Regions from separate parts of the Streptomyces sp. NPDC005791 genome, predicted to be linked through region 1. Evidence: riboswitches for the same ligand, from Rfam matches in the RefSeq annotation. Region 1 holds a riboswitch; the other holds the start of a gene.
The links. Region 1 has a riboswitch for S-adenosylmethionine ahead of ACFYSH_RS21510 (aminotransferase class V-fold PLP-dependent enzyme). Riboswitches for the same ligand answer to the same signal wherever they lie in the genome.

Region 1 (7,662 bases):
TCGTAACGCACGTTCGTGCCCGGGTACGGGGCGTGCAGGACCTGGTTGTTGCCTGCGTAGATGCCGACGTGCGAGGTGTTGCTGAAGAAGACCAGGTCGCCCGGCTTCAGCGCGCTGCGGCCGATCCGGACACCGTCGTTGACCTGCGTGTAGGTCGTGCGGGAGATCTGGACGCCGGCCTGGCCGAAGGCCCACTGGGTCAGACCCGAGCAGTCGTACGAGTTGGGGCCGGTGCCACCACGGAAGTACGGCTTGCCGATCTGCGTGGCAGCGGCCTGCAGGGCGGCGGCGCCTACGCCGGACGCGGGGGCCTCCTTGCCGAGCTCCACCCGGTCGCCGGCGGCACGGCTGGCGCGCTGATCGTCCGCGACCATCTTGGCGCGCTCGGCGGCGGTGAGGGTGTTCAGCAGCTTCTGCGCGTCGGCCAGCTTGACCTGGTACTTCTTCTTGTTCGCATCCAGCGTCTTGCGGACGTCGGCGAGGTCGTCGAGCTTGCTCTGCGCCTCCTTGCGCTGCTGCGCGAGAGTGCGCTGCTTGGCCTGGATCTTCTCCAGCGACTGGGCCTGCTTGGCCGTCAGCTGGTCGAGCGCGGAGGCCTGGTCGAGGAAGTCGTCCGGGTCCGTGGAGAGCAGCAGCTGCACCGACGGGTCGAGACCACCGGAGCGGTACTGCGCGGTGGCGAGCGAACCCAGCTCGCCGCGCAGGGTGTTCAGCTCCTCCTGCCCGCGGGCGACCTTGTCCTGGAGGGCGTCGGTCTGCTCCTTGAGCTTGTCCTGCTGCTCCTTGGCACCGTTGGCCTTCTCGTTGACGATCTCGGCCTCGTGGTAAAGCTTGTCGACCTTCGCCTTGACCTCGCTCTTGGTCGGCTTGGGGTCGGCGTGGGCGGCCTGGGAAGTCAGGGCCACGGCAGCGGCGGCGGTCGCGGTGAGCACGGTCACGCGAGCGCGGCTCGGCTGCTTGGGACGACGGTGGGACCCCACGAAGGCGAGCTCCTTCTTCCTTGAACCGCCTACCGGGCTGTGGGGGGATACGAACGGATCCCCGGCTCCGTACACGTCACGGACTCGGCGGTCCCTTCGCCGTTACCCCGGGTGGGCAATCAACCGTGCGAAGGTTCGAGGCCTGACCCTAGTGACCATCTTGTGATCAGTTCAAATCCTCACGGGCAAAATCTCGTCACACCAGGCACTTCTTTACTTTCATCGCACTGCGTGTAGCGGTGACTTGACGGTACGTTCCATTAATTCCGGCAAGTCGCCCATGCCTCACATGACGCCTCAGACGCGCGAAAGGCGCTTCAGGAGCAAGGCGGACGCGACCGGCCTCGCCCCCGCCTTCGCCACCCCGTCGGCGACTTCGCGGTCGGTGGAGACCACGACGACGGGTCTGCCCGGCGGTTCGGCGCGCGCGAGTTGCCGGATCAGCTCGTCCGCGGTCACCCCGGCCTTGCTGAACAGCACCCGGACTCCACGTGGCGGCGCCAGCAGGACCGGTGCGGCCAGCTCGGCGCCGTCGAAGACACAGGTCATCTCGGCACCGGTCTGGGCCGCGAGGACCGAGAGCCCGCCCAGGAGGCGCAACCGCTGCTTCTCCAGCGGCATCTGCGGATAACCGGTCTTCGTGACGTTGTAACCGTCGACGATCAGATGGGCCTGCGGCAGGGCGAGCAACTGGTCGAGCAGCGCCGGGTCCGTCTCCGAGAGCGCCCTGGCCGCGATGTCCTTCGGTGACATCCGGCCGGGTTCCACCGCTTCGACACCGTCGGCGGGCCGCAGCGAGGAGGGCGGCAGGGCCAGTTCCCTGCGGAGCCCCTGCGCCGCGTCGAGCACGGTGTCCAGGAGCAGCCGCAGCCGCATGTCCTCTACCGAGCGGCCCTCCCTGGCCGCCCGGCGGCCCGCCTCGACGGACGCCTCCGCCTCGGCCAGCCGCGCCTTGAGCCGGCGGGACTCGCTCTCGGCGACGGAGACCTGGGCCGCCGCCTCGGCCCGGACGGTGTCGGCCTCGACGCCGGCCTTGCGCAGAGCGGCCTCCCCGCGCTTCACCTCACTGAGGGCACTGCGCAGTTTGCGGTGCAGGGAGTCGGTCTCCTTGCGGGATGCCTCCAGCTCCGCACGCAGCCGTTCGGTGTCGGACCTGGTCTGGCCGCGGGCGCGGTCGAGCTCTTCGCGCAGCCGCTCGAGCTCGCGCCTGGTCTCCTCGTCCACCCGCTCGGCGTGCGCCCGCTGGGCCTCTTCGCCCGCGGCAGCCACCAGCTTGACCCAGCCGGCCGGACGCAGCACATAGGCGGCGGCGGCCACATCGAGGGGGTCGGCGGCGGCCGGCGGCGCACCGGACGTGAGCGCGTCGGCCAGCGCCGGCTGGGTCTGGGTGATCCGCTCACCGATGCGCCGACGGAACGCAGGGTCGCCCTCCAGGGCCGCGGCCATCGCGTTACCCGCGAACTTGGCCCGCCTGTTGGGGGTGAAACGGGCGTACTGGCGGAGCTGGGACGGGAGTTCGCCGACGGTCAGCCCGCCGAACGCCTCCGAGACCAGTGCCACCACCTTGCGGCGTACGCCCTCGGGCAGCGGACGGTCGAGCGACTCCGCGGTGCCGTCGGCCGCGTCGGCCGGTCCGGCGCCGCCTGTCGGCTGCTCCACCATCCATCACCCCAATATGTCTGTCCGCACGGCTCCGTCAGGAGCCGGCACCAGGCCGGTCGACCAGCTCGATCTGGTCCACGGCGTTGCACCAACGACAGCGCACCGACTCGATGGTCTCACTGACCACCTCGCGCTCCTCGACACTCGACTCCCCGGCCAGGTCGAGATGCACGTACTCCACGACCTTCGAGGAACGGGTCACATCGAAACGGGTGAGATTGCCGCAGAGCGTGCAGCGCCAGCGGGTCCCGTCCGTCGGCTGGGGAACCGTCGTCATCGTTGCGTCCTCTTTCGTCGTTCGTCGAGCCCTGTGCGTGCCCAGGTCTTCGATCTCGCGGTGCGCCGTCGAACTGCGGATGTCCTGCCGCAACCCTACGGCCTCGCGCATACCTGTCGGCACGGCGAGGCGGTCTGCCCTGTTCTCGACGGGTGCGTCATGCTCTGTACGTGATCGATTGGCGGGAAGTCGGCTGGCGGGAGCGAGCCAGGGAACTGGGAGCGGCGGCCGCGGCGGGGGGCGCCCCGGTCACGTACGGACTCATGGCCCTGTGCTGCGCGGTGTTCCTGACCAGCCCGCTCTCCGGGTTCAACCCCGCCTACGGTGCCGGGGACGCGCTTTTGGCCGCGCAGGCCGGGTACTTCGAGCGGTGGGGTGTGATTCCCGACGAGCTGATGGAGGGCTCCGCCCGCACGGCCCTGACCCCACTGACCGCGCTCTTCGTGCACGGAAGCTGGCTGCACCTCCTGGGCAACATGCTCTTCCTCTACGTGTTCGGCGCGATGGCCGAGGAGCGCATGGGCCGGACCGGGTTCGCCCTCTTCTACGTCGCGTGCGGTTACTTCGCCCTGGTGGCCTACGCGGTGGTGCACGCGGATTCCGACCAGACGCTGGTCGGCGCGTCGGGCGCGATCTCCGCGGTGCTCGGCGCGTTCCTCTACCTCTTCCCCAGAGCCCGTGTCACCAGCCTCTTCCCCTTCCTCTTCTTCCTTCCGCTGCGCTTCCCCGCCTGGATCGTGCTCGTGTTCTGGTTCGTCCTGCAGTGGCTGGCGGCCCAGAGGGCGGGCAGCGGCCCGGGCGTGGCGTACCTCGCGCACGTGGCGGGTTTCGCGGCCGGGTTCCTCTACGCCTGGGTGCGGTTCCGGGGTATTAAGGTGAAGTCTCCAGCCACGGCCACTGAGGGAGAAAGCCAGCCGTGATCACCGCGATCGTGCTCATCAAAACCAGCGTGGACCGGATTCCCGAGATCGCCGAGGCCATCGCCGCGCTGGACAGTGTCAGCGAGGTCTTCTCGGTCACCGGTACGTACGACCTGATCGCCATGGTCCGGGTGGCCCGGCACGACGATCTGGCCGATGTCATCCCGGGTCGGATCAGCAAGATCCCGGGCGTCGAGGGTACCGATACCCACGTCGCCTTCCGCACGTACTCGCAGCACGACCTCGAGGCGGCCTTCGCCATCGGTCTCGACGGCTGACACGGCCTACGGCTCCGGCCGGGGACGGGGCGGGACGCCTCCGTCCCCGGCCGGAGCCCTGTCCGGACCGTTCAGACCTGTGCGACGGCGCCGCGGTCGGGCACGCACCGGCCCTCCTCGGTGCGGTAGCTCCAGCGGGCACCCTTGCTCACCAGCTCCCGGACCGCCCCCAGGAACCGCTCGATGTGCTCGTCCGGCGTGCCGGCTCCGAAGCTGACCCGGATGGCGTTCAAGGACCTCTCCCCCGGGGCGGCCTCCGGCGCGCCGCATTCACCCGGCTCCTGCGGCTCGCTGCCCAGCAGGGTCCGCACCAGCGGGTGGGCGCAGAACAGTCCGTCGCGCACCCCGATGCCGTACTCGGCGGAGAGCGCGGCGGCGAAGTGCGAGCTGTTCCACCCCTCGACCACGAAGGAGATGACGCCGACCCTCGGGGCGTCGTCACCGAACAGGGAGAGCACCTTGACGTCAGAGACCTCGGCGAGGCCCTCGCGGACCCGGGTCACCAACTGCTGCTCCCGCGTGACCAGCCGGTCGAACCCGGCCTCGGTCAGCGCCTTGCAGGCGGAGGCGATGGAGTAGACACCGATGACGTTGGGCGATCCGGCCTCGTGGCGGGCCGCGGTGGTGTGCCACTCGACGTCCACTCCGCCGTCGGTGCGCCGGGCGACCTTGCGGGAGGCGCCGCCGCCCGCGAGGTACGGCTCCGCGTCCACCAGCCAGTCGGCCCGGCCCGCGAGGACCCCCGAGCCGAAGGGGGCGTACAGCTTGTGTCCGGAGAAGGCCACCCAGTCGACGTCCAGTTCGGTGATGTCCACCGGGTGATGAGGCGCCAGCTGAGCCGCGTCGAGCACGATCCGCGCCCCGTGGGCGTGGGCCGCGGCCGCCAGTTCCCTCACCGGCCACAGCTCACCGGTGACGTTGGACGCGCCCGTGACGCAGACCAGCGCGGGGCCGTAGGGCTCCCGGTCGGCCAGGGCCCGCTCCAGCGTGGCGACCGCCTGGTCAGGGGTGCGGGGGGCGTCGAGGCAGGTCACCCGGGCGTCGCGCCAGGGCAGCAGCGAGGCGTGGTGCTCGGTCTCGAACACGAACACCTGGCAGTCGGCGGGCAGCGCGGCGGCCAGCAGGTTGAGGGAGTCGGTCGTCGAGCGGGTGAAGACCACCTGGTCGTCCGCGCGGCAGCCGAGGAACTCCGCGACGGTCACCCGGCTGCTCTCGAACAGGTCGGTGGAGAGCTGCGAGAGGTATCCGGCACCGCGGTGCACGCTGCCGTAGTACGGGGCGTAGGCAGCCACGTCGTCCCACACCCGCTGGAGCGCCGGGGCGCTGGCCGCATAGTCCAGCGCCGCATACGTGACGTCTCCGCCCGTCACCAGCGGAACCGTGACATCAGCTCCCAGAACCGGCAGCGGGGCACAAACGGACTGGTCGACGGCAGCGGTGGAGACAGACATGGCGAACTCCCGTGAAAGGCAGGCGAGATCCTCGCGACGGCGATCCGACAGGACGCAGCGGCGCGGGAAGGAAAGAAGAAAGGGGTGTGCGGAGGAGGGCGTCGCGCCCTATCGCATTCGCTTGCTCACAAGAGGCTCCCTGGGACCAGGACCCCAAGGGGTGGCATACGACGATGCCGAGGGGCCCGCGCTTGCCACAGACCTCGCTGCCTGCGGCCTGGTCTTCACCCGGGGCACCCCGCCACGGACGGAGGGTTGCCGGACAGCGGGCCGGGGCCGTAGTCGCTGTCACTCATGACCTGCGCAGCATCTTGCCATACCCACGGCGACACGCAAGGGCGCAGTCCGCGATGCGGACCGCGCCCCAGGTTCTCCCGGTCCGGTTCAGGCGTTACTGGATGCCACCCAGCGCTCCAGCGCCCGCTTGGCCGCACCCGAGTCGATCGACTCGGCGGCCCGTGCGATCTTGGCGGCGAGCTGCTCGTCGAGAGTGCCCTCGCCCGGGTCCAGCGCGACCAGCGCGGCAGCGGAGTTGAGCAGCACGGCGTCACGTACGGCGCCGGTCTCCCCGTCGAGCAGCCGACGGGCCACATCCGCGTTGTACGAGGAGTCCGCGCCACGCAGCGCCTCGACGGGAACCAGGTCGAGGCCGACGTCCCGTGGGTCGAAGGCCTCCTCGCGGACGGTGCCGTCGCGGACGATCCAGACCCGCGACGTGGCCGTGGTGGTCAGCTCGTCGAGGCCGTCGTCGCCCCGGAAGACGAGCGCCGAATTCCCCCGGTCCGCCAGCACGCCCGCGACGATGGGCGCCATCCTGGGGTCGGCGACCCCGATCGCCTGCGAGCGCACCCGGGCCGGGTTGGTGAGCGGGCCCAGAATGTTGAAGGTGGTCTGCGTGCCGAGTTCCTTGCGCGCCCTGGCCGCGTGCCGCAGGGCGGGGTGGAACTTCACCGCGAAGCAGAAGGTGATGCCCGCTTCCTCGGCGACGGCGACGACGCGCTGCGGCGTCAGTTCGAGATTGACGCCGAGCTTCTCCAGCACGTCGGAGGCGCCGCTCGCCGACGAGGAGGCGCGGTTGCCGTGCTTGACGACCTTCGCGCCCGTCCCCGCGACGACGATCGCCGACATGGTGGAGATGTTGACCGTCTTGGCCATGTCGCCGCCGGTCCCCACGATGTCGACCGTACGGCCGGGCACATCGATGGTGTGGGCGTGTTCGTACATGGCGCGGACGAGTCCGGTGACCTCGTCGACGGTCTCGCCCTTGGCGCGCAGCGCGATCGCGAATCCGGCGATCTGGACGTCCGTGGCCTCGCCGCTCATGATGCGGTCCATGGCCCACGCGGTGTCGTCCGCGCCGAGGTGCTCGCCTCGCAGGAGGGGTGTCAGCACGCCGGGCCAGGTCCGGGCCGCCACGCTGTCGCCGCCGTCCTGGGTCACCACGTTCATGGTCCGCTCCTGGGGGTCCACAGCCGATACAAGGATGCCTCCCACCCTATCCAGGCCCCGGGGCAGCGAAGAGCCCCGTCCATCGGATGGACGGGGCTCCCGCTGTGGCGGTCAGCTGAGGTGATCAGTGGTGGCCGTGGCCGCTGGTGATCTCCTTGTACTCCTCGGCAGTGGGCTTGGCGATCTGGTTGTTCTCGCCGTAGTAGCTCTTGCTGAGCCTGGCCCGCAGCCTCTGCAGCGCCGACGGCTTGCGCTGGACACCGTTCTTGTCGACCGTCGGGCCGAGCTCGAGCGGCTTGTACTGCTCGTGCGCCGTGAGCGTGTGCAGCTGCTCCTGGCTGAGCGGCTCGTGGATCTCCACGAACTCACCGTGCGGCAGGCGCTTGATGGTGCCGGACTCGCGTCCGTGCAGCACCTTCTCCTTGTCGCGGCGCTGGAGGCCGAGGCAGATCCGCCGGGTGACGATGAACGCGAGGACCGGGCCGACGAAGAAGGCGATCCGTACGAACCAGCTGATCGCGTTGAGCGACAGGTGGAAGTGGGTCGCCCAGATGTCGTTGCCGCCGCCGATCAGCATGACGAAGTAGATCGTCACCCAGGCGACACCCAGCCCGGTGCGGGTCGGAGCGTTGCGCGGACGGTCCA
Region 2 (7,662 bases), on a different contig from region 1:
CCCCGGAGGGGCGCACGGACGCACGTGAGGCCCGTACCCCTGATGGGTGGTACGGGCCTCACGTGCGTGAGTAGTGTCGTTGGCCGACCGCGCCGAGCTCAGCCGACGGCGAGCTTGACCATGTCCGCCTGCGGCCCCTTCTGGCCCTGCGAGATCTCGAATTCAACTCGCTGACCCTCTTCGAGGGTGCGGTACCCGTCCATCTGGATCGCGCTGTAGTGGACGAAAACATCCGCACCACCGTCGACCGCGATGAAGCCGTACCCCTTCTCCGCGTTGAACCACTTGACGGTGCCCTGAGCCATGCCTAACTCCCCTATTACTGGCCCTTGCACGAGCCCGCACTTCGCGGGCCCGGGTCAGAACTCACCCTCCGACAGGAGAGGGTGGCGTACGCCGGAACGCGTCGACCGCGGCCGAATGTATCTGCCCAACTGCCCTCTGCAACAGGTCAATCGGACGAGAAATCCGGGCACGCGCGAGCGCACGCATGAGGGCAAGTCATAGGATTCCGGGGCAAGTCGGGCCGGACAAAGGCCACTTACGCCACAAGGAGTGCACTCACTTTGGCTACTTCTTGTCGCGGCCGGGCGCGTTCTCATACGCGGGCGGCGCGGGCAGCGGCGGGGACTTCCCCAACTGTACCCCGCTCAACCATACAGAATGGCCCCCTCCGCTTCTCTCGCGGAGGGGGCCGTTCTGTTCACTCTGAGCGGCCGGCGGCCCGGCCGCTCCTCAGCCTCCGGCGACGGCCGGGATGATCGAGACGCCCGCGCCGTCCGGGGTCGCCGCGTCCAGGCCGCCCTCGAAGCGCACGTCGTCGTCGTTGACGTACACGTTGACGAAACGGCGCAGCTTGCCCTGGTCGTCCAGGACGCGGGCGCCGATGCCCGGGTGGTTCTGCTCCAGGGACGCGAGGACCTCGGAGAGGGTCGCACCCTCGGCCGGGACCTCGGCCTGACCGCCCGTGTAGGTGCGGAGGATGGTGGGGATACGGACCTTGACGCTCATGTGGGTGCCTTCCTCGGTCTCTCGGGTGGTCAGTTGGCGGCTGCGAGGCCCGCGTCGCGGAACGCGTCCAGGCTCGGCCGGATCGTCGCGGACAGACCGGTCGTCGGGGCCACCGCGTCGAGCGTCTTCAGCCCGTCGCCGGTGTTCAGGACGACGGTGGTCAGTGTCGGGTCGAGCAGTCCCGCGTCGATCAGCTTCTTCGTCACACCGACCGTCACCCCGCCCGCCGTCTCGGCGAAGATGCCCTCGGTGCGGGCCAGCAGCTTGATCGCATCGACGACCTGCTCGTCGTCGACGTCCTCGACGGCTCCGCCGGTGCGCCGGGCGATGTCCAGGACGTAGGGGCCGTCGGCCGGGTTGCCGATCGCCAGGGACTTGGCGATGGTGTTCGGCTTCTGCGGGCGCACGACGTCGTGGCCGGCCTTGAAGGCGGTGGAGACCGGGGAGCAGCCCTCGGCCTGTGCGCCGAAGATCTTGTACGGCTTGTCCTCGACGAGGCCGAGCTTGATCAGCTCCTGCAGACCCTTGTCGATCTTCGTGAGCTGTGAGCCGGACGCGATCGGGATCACGAGCTGGTCGGGCAGCTGCCAGCCGAGCTGCTCGCAGATCTCGTAGGCCAGGGTCTTGGAGCCCTCGCCGTAGTACGGCCGCAGGTTGACGTTGACGAAGCCCCAGCCCTCGCCGAGCGGGTCGCCGATGAGCTCCGAGCAGAAGCGGTTGACGTCGTCGTAATTGCCCTCGATGCCGACCAGTTCGCCGCCGTACACCGCGGCCATGACGACCTTGCCCTGCTCCAGGTCGTGCGGGATGAACACACAGGAGCGGAAGCCGGCGCGGGCCGCGGCGGCGCCCACCGCGCCGGCGAGGTTGCCGGTGGAGGAGCAGGAGAGGGTGGTGAATCCGAAGGCGCGTGCGGCCTCGACGGCGATGGCGACGACACGGTCCTTGAAGGAGTGCGTCGGGTTGCCGGAGTCGTCCTTGACGTACAGACCGCCGGTCACGCCCAGCTCGCGGGCGAGGTTGTCGGCCTTGACCAGCTTCGTGAAGCCGGGGTTGATGTTGGGCTTGTCCGCGACATCGGAGGGGACGGGCAGCAGCGGCGCATAGCGCCAGATGTTGTTCGGACCCTCGGCGATGCGCTTCTTCAGCTCTTCGGGGGAGCCGCTCGGCAGGTCGTACGCCACTTCGAGCGGCCCGAAACAGGACGCGCAGGCGAAAATGGGGCCGAGGTCGAAACGCTCGCCGCATTCGCGGCAGGAAAGTGCTGCGGCGGGACCGAGGTCCACGGCGGAAGAATTGGTGTTCGCTGCAACTGTCTGCACGGCCATGATGGCGGAGGCCCTTTCTCCTCATCTTCCTTGCGACGTATTTCGCCGCAAGACGGAATTGGCACCTTCCCCACCGTGACCTCGCGGTCGGCAGGAGGGTTGCCGGGACTTCAACGGGCCGTTCCCTCAGTCCCTCTGGATGAGCGCTATGGCACCGGACCATGGGTCCGGGCGTTTTTTCGCGGACCGACCCCGAGATGCGAGGGTCGTCCGCGTTGTTCAAGACTGTAACCGAAGCACTGGACGGTTGAGATAGTCGTCCGAACCGCGAGATGGATCACATACAGGGAGTATCGACCGTGCTGGAAGAGGTGGAATGCTGGCTGACCAGGCGTTCCTGGTCCGCCGCCGACCGCCCGCTCGACCGGCTCACGGCCGCGCGGGCGAAGGATCCGCACCGCTCGCGCGTGAGCGTCGTGCTGCCCGCTCTGAACGAGGAGGCGACGGTCGGCACGATCGTCGCGGAGATCCGGCGCGAGCTGATGGAGAAGGTCCAGCTCGTCGACGAGCTGGTGGTGATCGATTCCGGATCCACCGACGCCACCGCCGAGGAGGCGCGGCGGGCCGGCGCCCGGGTCGTGCACCGGGACGCGATCCTGCCGCGGATACCCGCCCTGCCCGGCAAGGGCGAGGTCCTGTGGCGATCACTCCTGGTGACCAGCGGGGAGATCGTCTGCTTCGTCGACGCGGACCTCAGGGACTTCTCCGCAGAGGTCGTCTCCGGGATCGTCGGCCCGTTGCTGACCGACCCCTCGGTGCACCTCGTCAAGGCCATGTACGACCGCCCGCTGGGCGAAGTCGCAGGCCAGGGCGGCCGGGTGACCGAGCTGGTGGCGCGCCCCCTGCTGAATCTGCACTGGCCCCGCCTGGCAGGTTTCGTCCAGCCGCTGGGCGGCGAATACGCGGTGCGGCGCTCCCTGCTGGAGCGGCTCCCCTTCCCGGTCGGTTACGGAGTGGAGCTGGGACTCCTCGTCGACGCGCTGCACACGGTCGGCCTGGACGCGCTGGCGCAGGTCGACGTCGGGGTACGCAAACACCGCCACCAGGACGGTCAGGCCCTCGGCCGGATGGCCGCCGCGATCTACCGCACGGCGCAGCTGAGGCTGTCCCGGGGACCGCTCGTACGGCCCGAGATCATCCAGTTCGAGCGGGGCCCCGACGGTTTCCTCCCGCACACCCATGCGGTGGACACGGAGGAAAGGCCGCCCATGGGGGACATACCCGAGTACGCGTCGCGGAGTGCGGCGTAACGGTTCTTCGGGCCGCCTCCACGGTCACCTCACGTTTGGAGGCTTCCGTTACGGGCTAGGTTCGGGTACATGGTCTCCGAGCACTCCGCCCAGGTCCTCGTCGCGTCCAACCGCGGCCCCGTGTCGTACGCGCTGCGGGAGGACGGCACGCTCGACTCGAAGCGGGGCGGGGGCGGACTCGTCTCCGGCCTCAGCGCCGTCGACGACAAGCTGTGGGTGTGCGCCGCCCTGAGCGACGGTGACCGCGAGGCGGTCCGGCGCGGGGTGTCCGAGCCCGGCGTCCGGATGCTCGACATCGACGCCGGGGTCCACGCCGACGCGTACAACGGCATCGCCAACTCGGTGCTCTGGTTCGTCCACCACATGATCTACCAGACGCCGCTGGAGCCCGTCTTCGACGCGGAGTTCCGCCGGCAGTGGGCGTCCTACGAGGCGTACAACCGGGCCTTCGCCCAGGCGCTGGCCGAGGAGGCGGGCGAGGGCGCCGCCGTCCTGGTGCAGGACTACCACCTCTCACTGGTCCCCGGCATACTGCGCGAGCTGCGCCCCGACCTGCGGATCGGGCACTTCTCGCACACCCCCTGGGCGCCCGTCGACTACTTCCGGCTGCTGCCCGACGACATCGGCGAGCAGCTGCTCAAGGGCATCCTGGGTGCCGACCGCGCCGCCTTCCTGACCCGCCGCTGGGCGGACGCCTTCATCGGCTGCTGCACGGAGATCCTCGGCGGCACCGGCCACACCCGCATCGGGGTGCACGGACTGGGCGCCGACGCGGACTTCCTGCGCCGCCGCTCCCGCGAGACGGACGTGGACGAGCGCATGGAGGTCCTGCGGGAGCAGGTGGGCGCGGACCGGCGCACGATCGTACGGGTGGACCGCACGGAGCTCTCCAAGAACATCGTCCGCGGGCTGCACGCCTACCGGGCGCTGCTGGAAGAGCGCCCCGAGTGGCGGGAACGCGTGGTGCACATCGCCTTCGCCTACCCCTCGCGGCAGGACCTCGCGGTCTACCGCGACTACACGGCGGAGGTCCAGCGGGTCGCCGACACGATCAACGCGGACTTCGGCACGGAGGGCTGGACCCCTGTCCTACTCCAGGTCGACGACGACTTCGCCCGCTCCCTGGCGGCGTACCGGCTGGCCGACGTGGCCCTGGTCAACCCGATCCGCGACGGCATGAACCTCGTCGCCAAGGAGGTCCCCGTCGTCTCGGACCACGGCTGCGCGCTCGTGCTGTCCCGGGAGGCCGGGGCGTACGAGGAGCTGGGCGAGGACGCGATCGTGGTCAACCCGTACGACGTGTCGGCCACGGCGACGGCGCTGCACGAGGCGCTCACGATGGACCGCGACGAGCGGGGCGCCCGCTCGAAGCGCCTGGCCACCGCCGCGACGGCGCTGCCCCCGCAGCAGTGGTTCCTGGACCAGCTGGACGCGCTGCGGGGTTAGGGCGTGTTTCGAAAGTAGCGCCGTCCGCCCGACAGGCAGGCGGGACTTTCGAAACACGCCCTAGGGCTGGGTGAGCCGCCGGGCCAGGTCCCCCAGCAGCTCCGCCACCGCCGAGGGGCCCGGCAGCAACAGGTCGGCGCGATCGGCGAGTTCGGGGACCTCGGTGCCGCTGCACACCAGCAGGCCCGCGACGCCCTGGGTGCGGAGCTTCTCCACCGCGGCGTACGCGGCGAGGTCGCCGAGGTCGTCACCGGCGTACAGCACCACCTCGGCGCCGGCCTCCTGCACGTACTCCTCCAGCGCCACGCCCTTGTCCATGCCCGGCGGGCGCAGCTCCAGGACCAGGCGGCCCGGTTCGACGATCAGGCCGTGGCGGACGGCGAGGGCGGCGAGCGGGGCGCGCAGGACCTCGAAGGCGGCCTGCGGGTCGGCCGCACGGCGGGTGTGCACGGCGACCGCGCGGCCGCCCTTCTCCTCGACCCAGATGCCGCTGTCCGTGCCGGTGCCCGCCTCCTCCAGCACTGCGGGGAGCTCCGCCCGGACGGCCTCCACGCCGGGGTCGGGAGCGGGGGCGTGCACGGTGGCGGTGACGGCGTCCCAGCGTTCGGCGCCGTAGTGCCCGAGGACGACGAGGTGGTCCAGGCCCGGCGCCCCGGCGAAACCGCCGTACCGCACGGCGGTGCCGGCCGGGCGGCCGGTGATCACGGCGACGGCGGCGACCTGGGGCGCGAGCGCGGAGAGGGCCGGGAGGACGGCGGGGTGGGCGCGGGACCGTTCCGGGTCCGGGACGATGTCGGCGAGCGTGCCGTCGAAGTCCAGCGCGACGACCGTACGGGCCGGACGGGCCAGGAGTGCGGCGAGGCCTTCGCGGCCGGCCTGGGTGGACGGGGTCGGGAGGGGATGTGCCGGGTTACCCATGGTCCGAGCGTATCGGTGACCGGGCGGACGGTGGGATCCGCGCCGCGCACGCGACGGACCTGTTCCGCGACGGTCACCCCGAGGCCAGCTGCTCCGCTATCTCCTGGATCCAACCGGAGGTCTTCGCCGGGTCGTCGAGGGTCTCAGCCCATGCTTCCGGATCCAGTTGGTGCTGGGCGGGGCCGGATTTGAGAGCGATGAGCAGGGCCCTGGCGGACTCCCGCATCTCGGCCGTGGTGGCGCCGCTCCCGGAGATGTCGGGGCCCGCGGCCAGGGCGTAGATCTCGCGTGCCATGGCCTGGCGTTCGCCCTTCGACACCTTCTTCCAGAACTTCAGGGCATGCTGCAACGACTCCTTGCGGGAGGCCTCCGCCGGGGTCTCGCCCTCCGGCGCCCAGCGCTCGGGGTGGCGGACCTCCTCGTAGCGCTTCGTGGCGGCGCGCAGTGCCTTGTACATGGTGACGCCGAGGACGAGGCCCGCCCCGGCCCCGGCCAGGCCCCATCCGACCGGGTTGCTCGCCAGCCCGGCCGTTCCCGCCGCGACCGCCGTCACGATGCCGGCCGCGGCCTTGGTGGACTCGCCCCCGCCGCTGAATGTCTCCTTGCCCATCTTGGTGAGTTGCTTCTTCTTCGCGTACCCCTGCACCGTGCTCAGCTTCTCCACGTCCTGCTCGGCGCGCTGGAGGCTCTCGGCGGCGTCACGGGCCTCCCCCATCGCCTCCCAGGCGGCGTCGACGGCCTCGGACACGCACTCCAGCCGTCCCTCGCCCTCGTGCTTCCAGTAGCCGTCCAGCGCGACGTACGCCTCGGCCGCGGCCCAGTTGGCCTGCTCCCGCGCCTCGTTCAGCCGGGCCAGTGACCCCGCGTGGACGAGGTGGGGATCTCCCAGCCCCTTGACCTGCTTGTACTTGCGGGCCGCCCCCCCGACGCGGAAGGCGGACCGCATGCCCTTGATCGCGCCGATGGAAGCGCTGGCGATACCGCTCGCCTCGGACGCCACCGCGGCGTCCGCCGCCTTCTGGATCTTGGTCACCTCCTTGGCGATGGCGGCGCTGTAGCTTCCCGAACCGGCGGCCCCGATGACCGCGTCGGTCCCCTTGGTCTTGGCCTTCTTCTTCGCCGTGTGGTGGCCGGCCCCGGTCTCGTGCTTCTTGGCGTCCTTCATGTTCTTGTACGCGTCCATGCCGCTGACCACCGCGCCGGCGGTCTCCGTGAGGAGGTTCCCCGACGCCGCGGAGGTCCCCGAGGCGGCGGCGGAGTGCTTGAGGCCCTCGTTGGCCGCGACGGTGGCCTGCTGGGTGAAGGCCGCGTTGGTGGGGGTCTGGACACCCTTGATGAACGTGTCGATGGGCTCGAGATTCTTCTTGAACCTGTCGAGGAGCCCGGCGATCCGGTCGCGATAGTTCTTCCTCGCTCCGGCGGACGCGCCGCCGTTCTCCGCCGTTCCCCCTCTCGCGGGGTCCCGGGCGCGCTGTACCGCCGCGGTCGCGGCCCGGTTGCCGGCGCGGGACTGCATCGCGAGGAGGGCGTGCTCCGTCGAGCGTGCGGACGTACCCCCGGCCCGGCTCCCTTCCCGACGCTGCCGGACCGACGCCAGGACGGCTGCGGACTGCTCTGTCGGGGGGCGGTGGACCGAGGTGCTCATGGACGTACCTCTCCTGTGACGGACCGGGCGACGGGAGAGTAGCCAGGCATGACGAACAGGAGGG

Region 2: it holds a riboswitch for S-adenosylmethionine, as region 1 does, so the genes downstream of both, thrC (threonine synthase) here and ACFYSH_RS21510 (aminotransferase class V-fold PLP-dependent enzyme) in region 1, are expected to answer to the same signal.

The regions. Positions count from the first base shown of each region.
Region 1 covers NZ_JBIAIP010000010.1:279,826-287,487, forward strand. Annotated here, with positions in the region: gene ACFYSH_RS21485 (NlpC/P60 family protein) at 1-980, opposite strand, end outside; gene ACFYSH_RS21490 (NYN domain-containing protein) at 1,278-2,639, opposite strand; gene ACFYSH_RS21495 (hypothetical protein) at 2,677-2,919, opposite strand; gene ACFYSH_RS21500 (rhomboid family intramembrane serine protease) at 3,090-3,839, shown strand; gene ACFYSH_RS21505 (Lrp/AsnC ligand binding domain-containing protein) at 3,836-4,117, shown strand; gene ACFYSH_RS21510 (aminotransferase class V-fold PLP-dependent enzyme) at 4,189-5,568, opposite strand; SAM riboswitch class IV at 5,751-5,868, opposite strand; gene trpD (anthranilate phosphoribosyltransferase) at 5,953-7,017, opposite strand; gene ACFYSH_RS21520 (cytochrome bc complex cytochrome b subunit) at 7,142-7,662, opposite strand, start outside.
Region 2 covers NZ_JBIAIP010000001.1:133,014-140,675, reverse strand. Annotated here, with positions in the region: gene ACFYSH_RS00760 (cold-shock protein) at 99-305, opposite strand; gene ACFYSH_RS00755 (MoaD/ThiS family protein) at 736-1,011, opposite strand; gene thrC (threonine synthase) at 1,041-2,339, opposite strand; SAM riboswitch class I at 2,358-2,485, opposite strand; gene ACFYSH_RS00745 (glucosyl-3-phosphoglycerate synthase) at 2,639-3,589, shown strand; gene ACFYSH_RS00740 (trehalose-6-phosphate synthase) at 3,659-5,035, shown strand; gene otsB (trehalose-phosphatase) at 5,096-5,953, opposite strand; gene ACFYSH_RS00730 (hypothetical protein) at 6,027-7,598, opposite strand.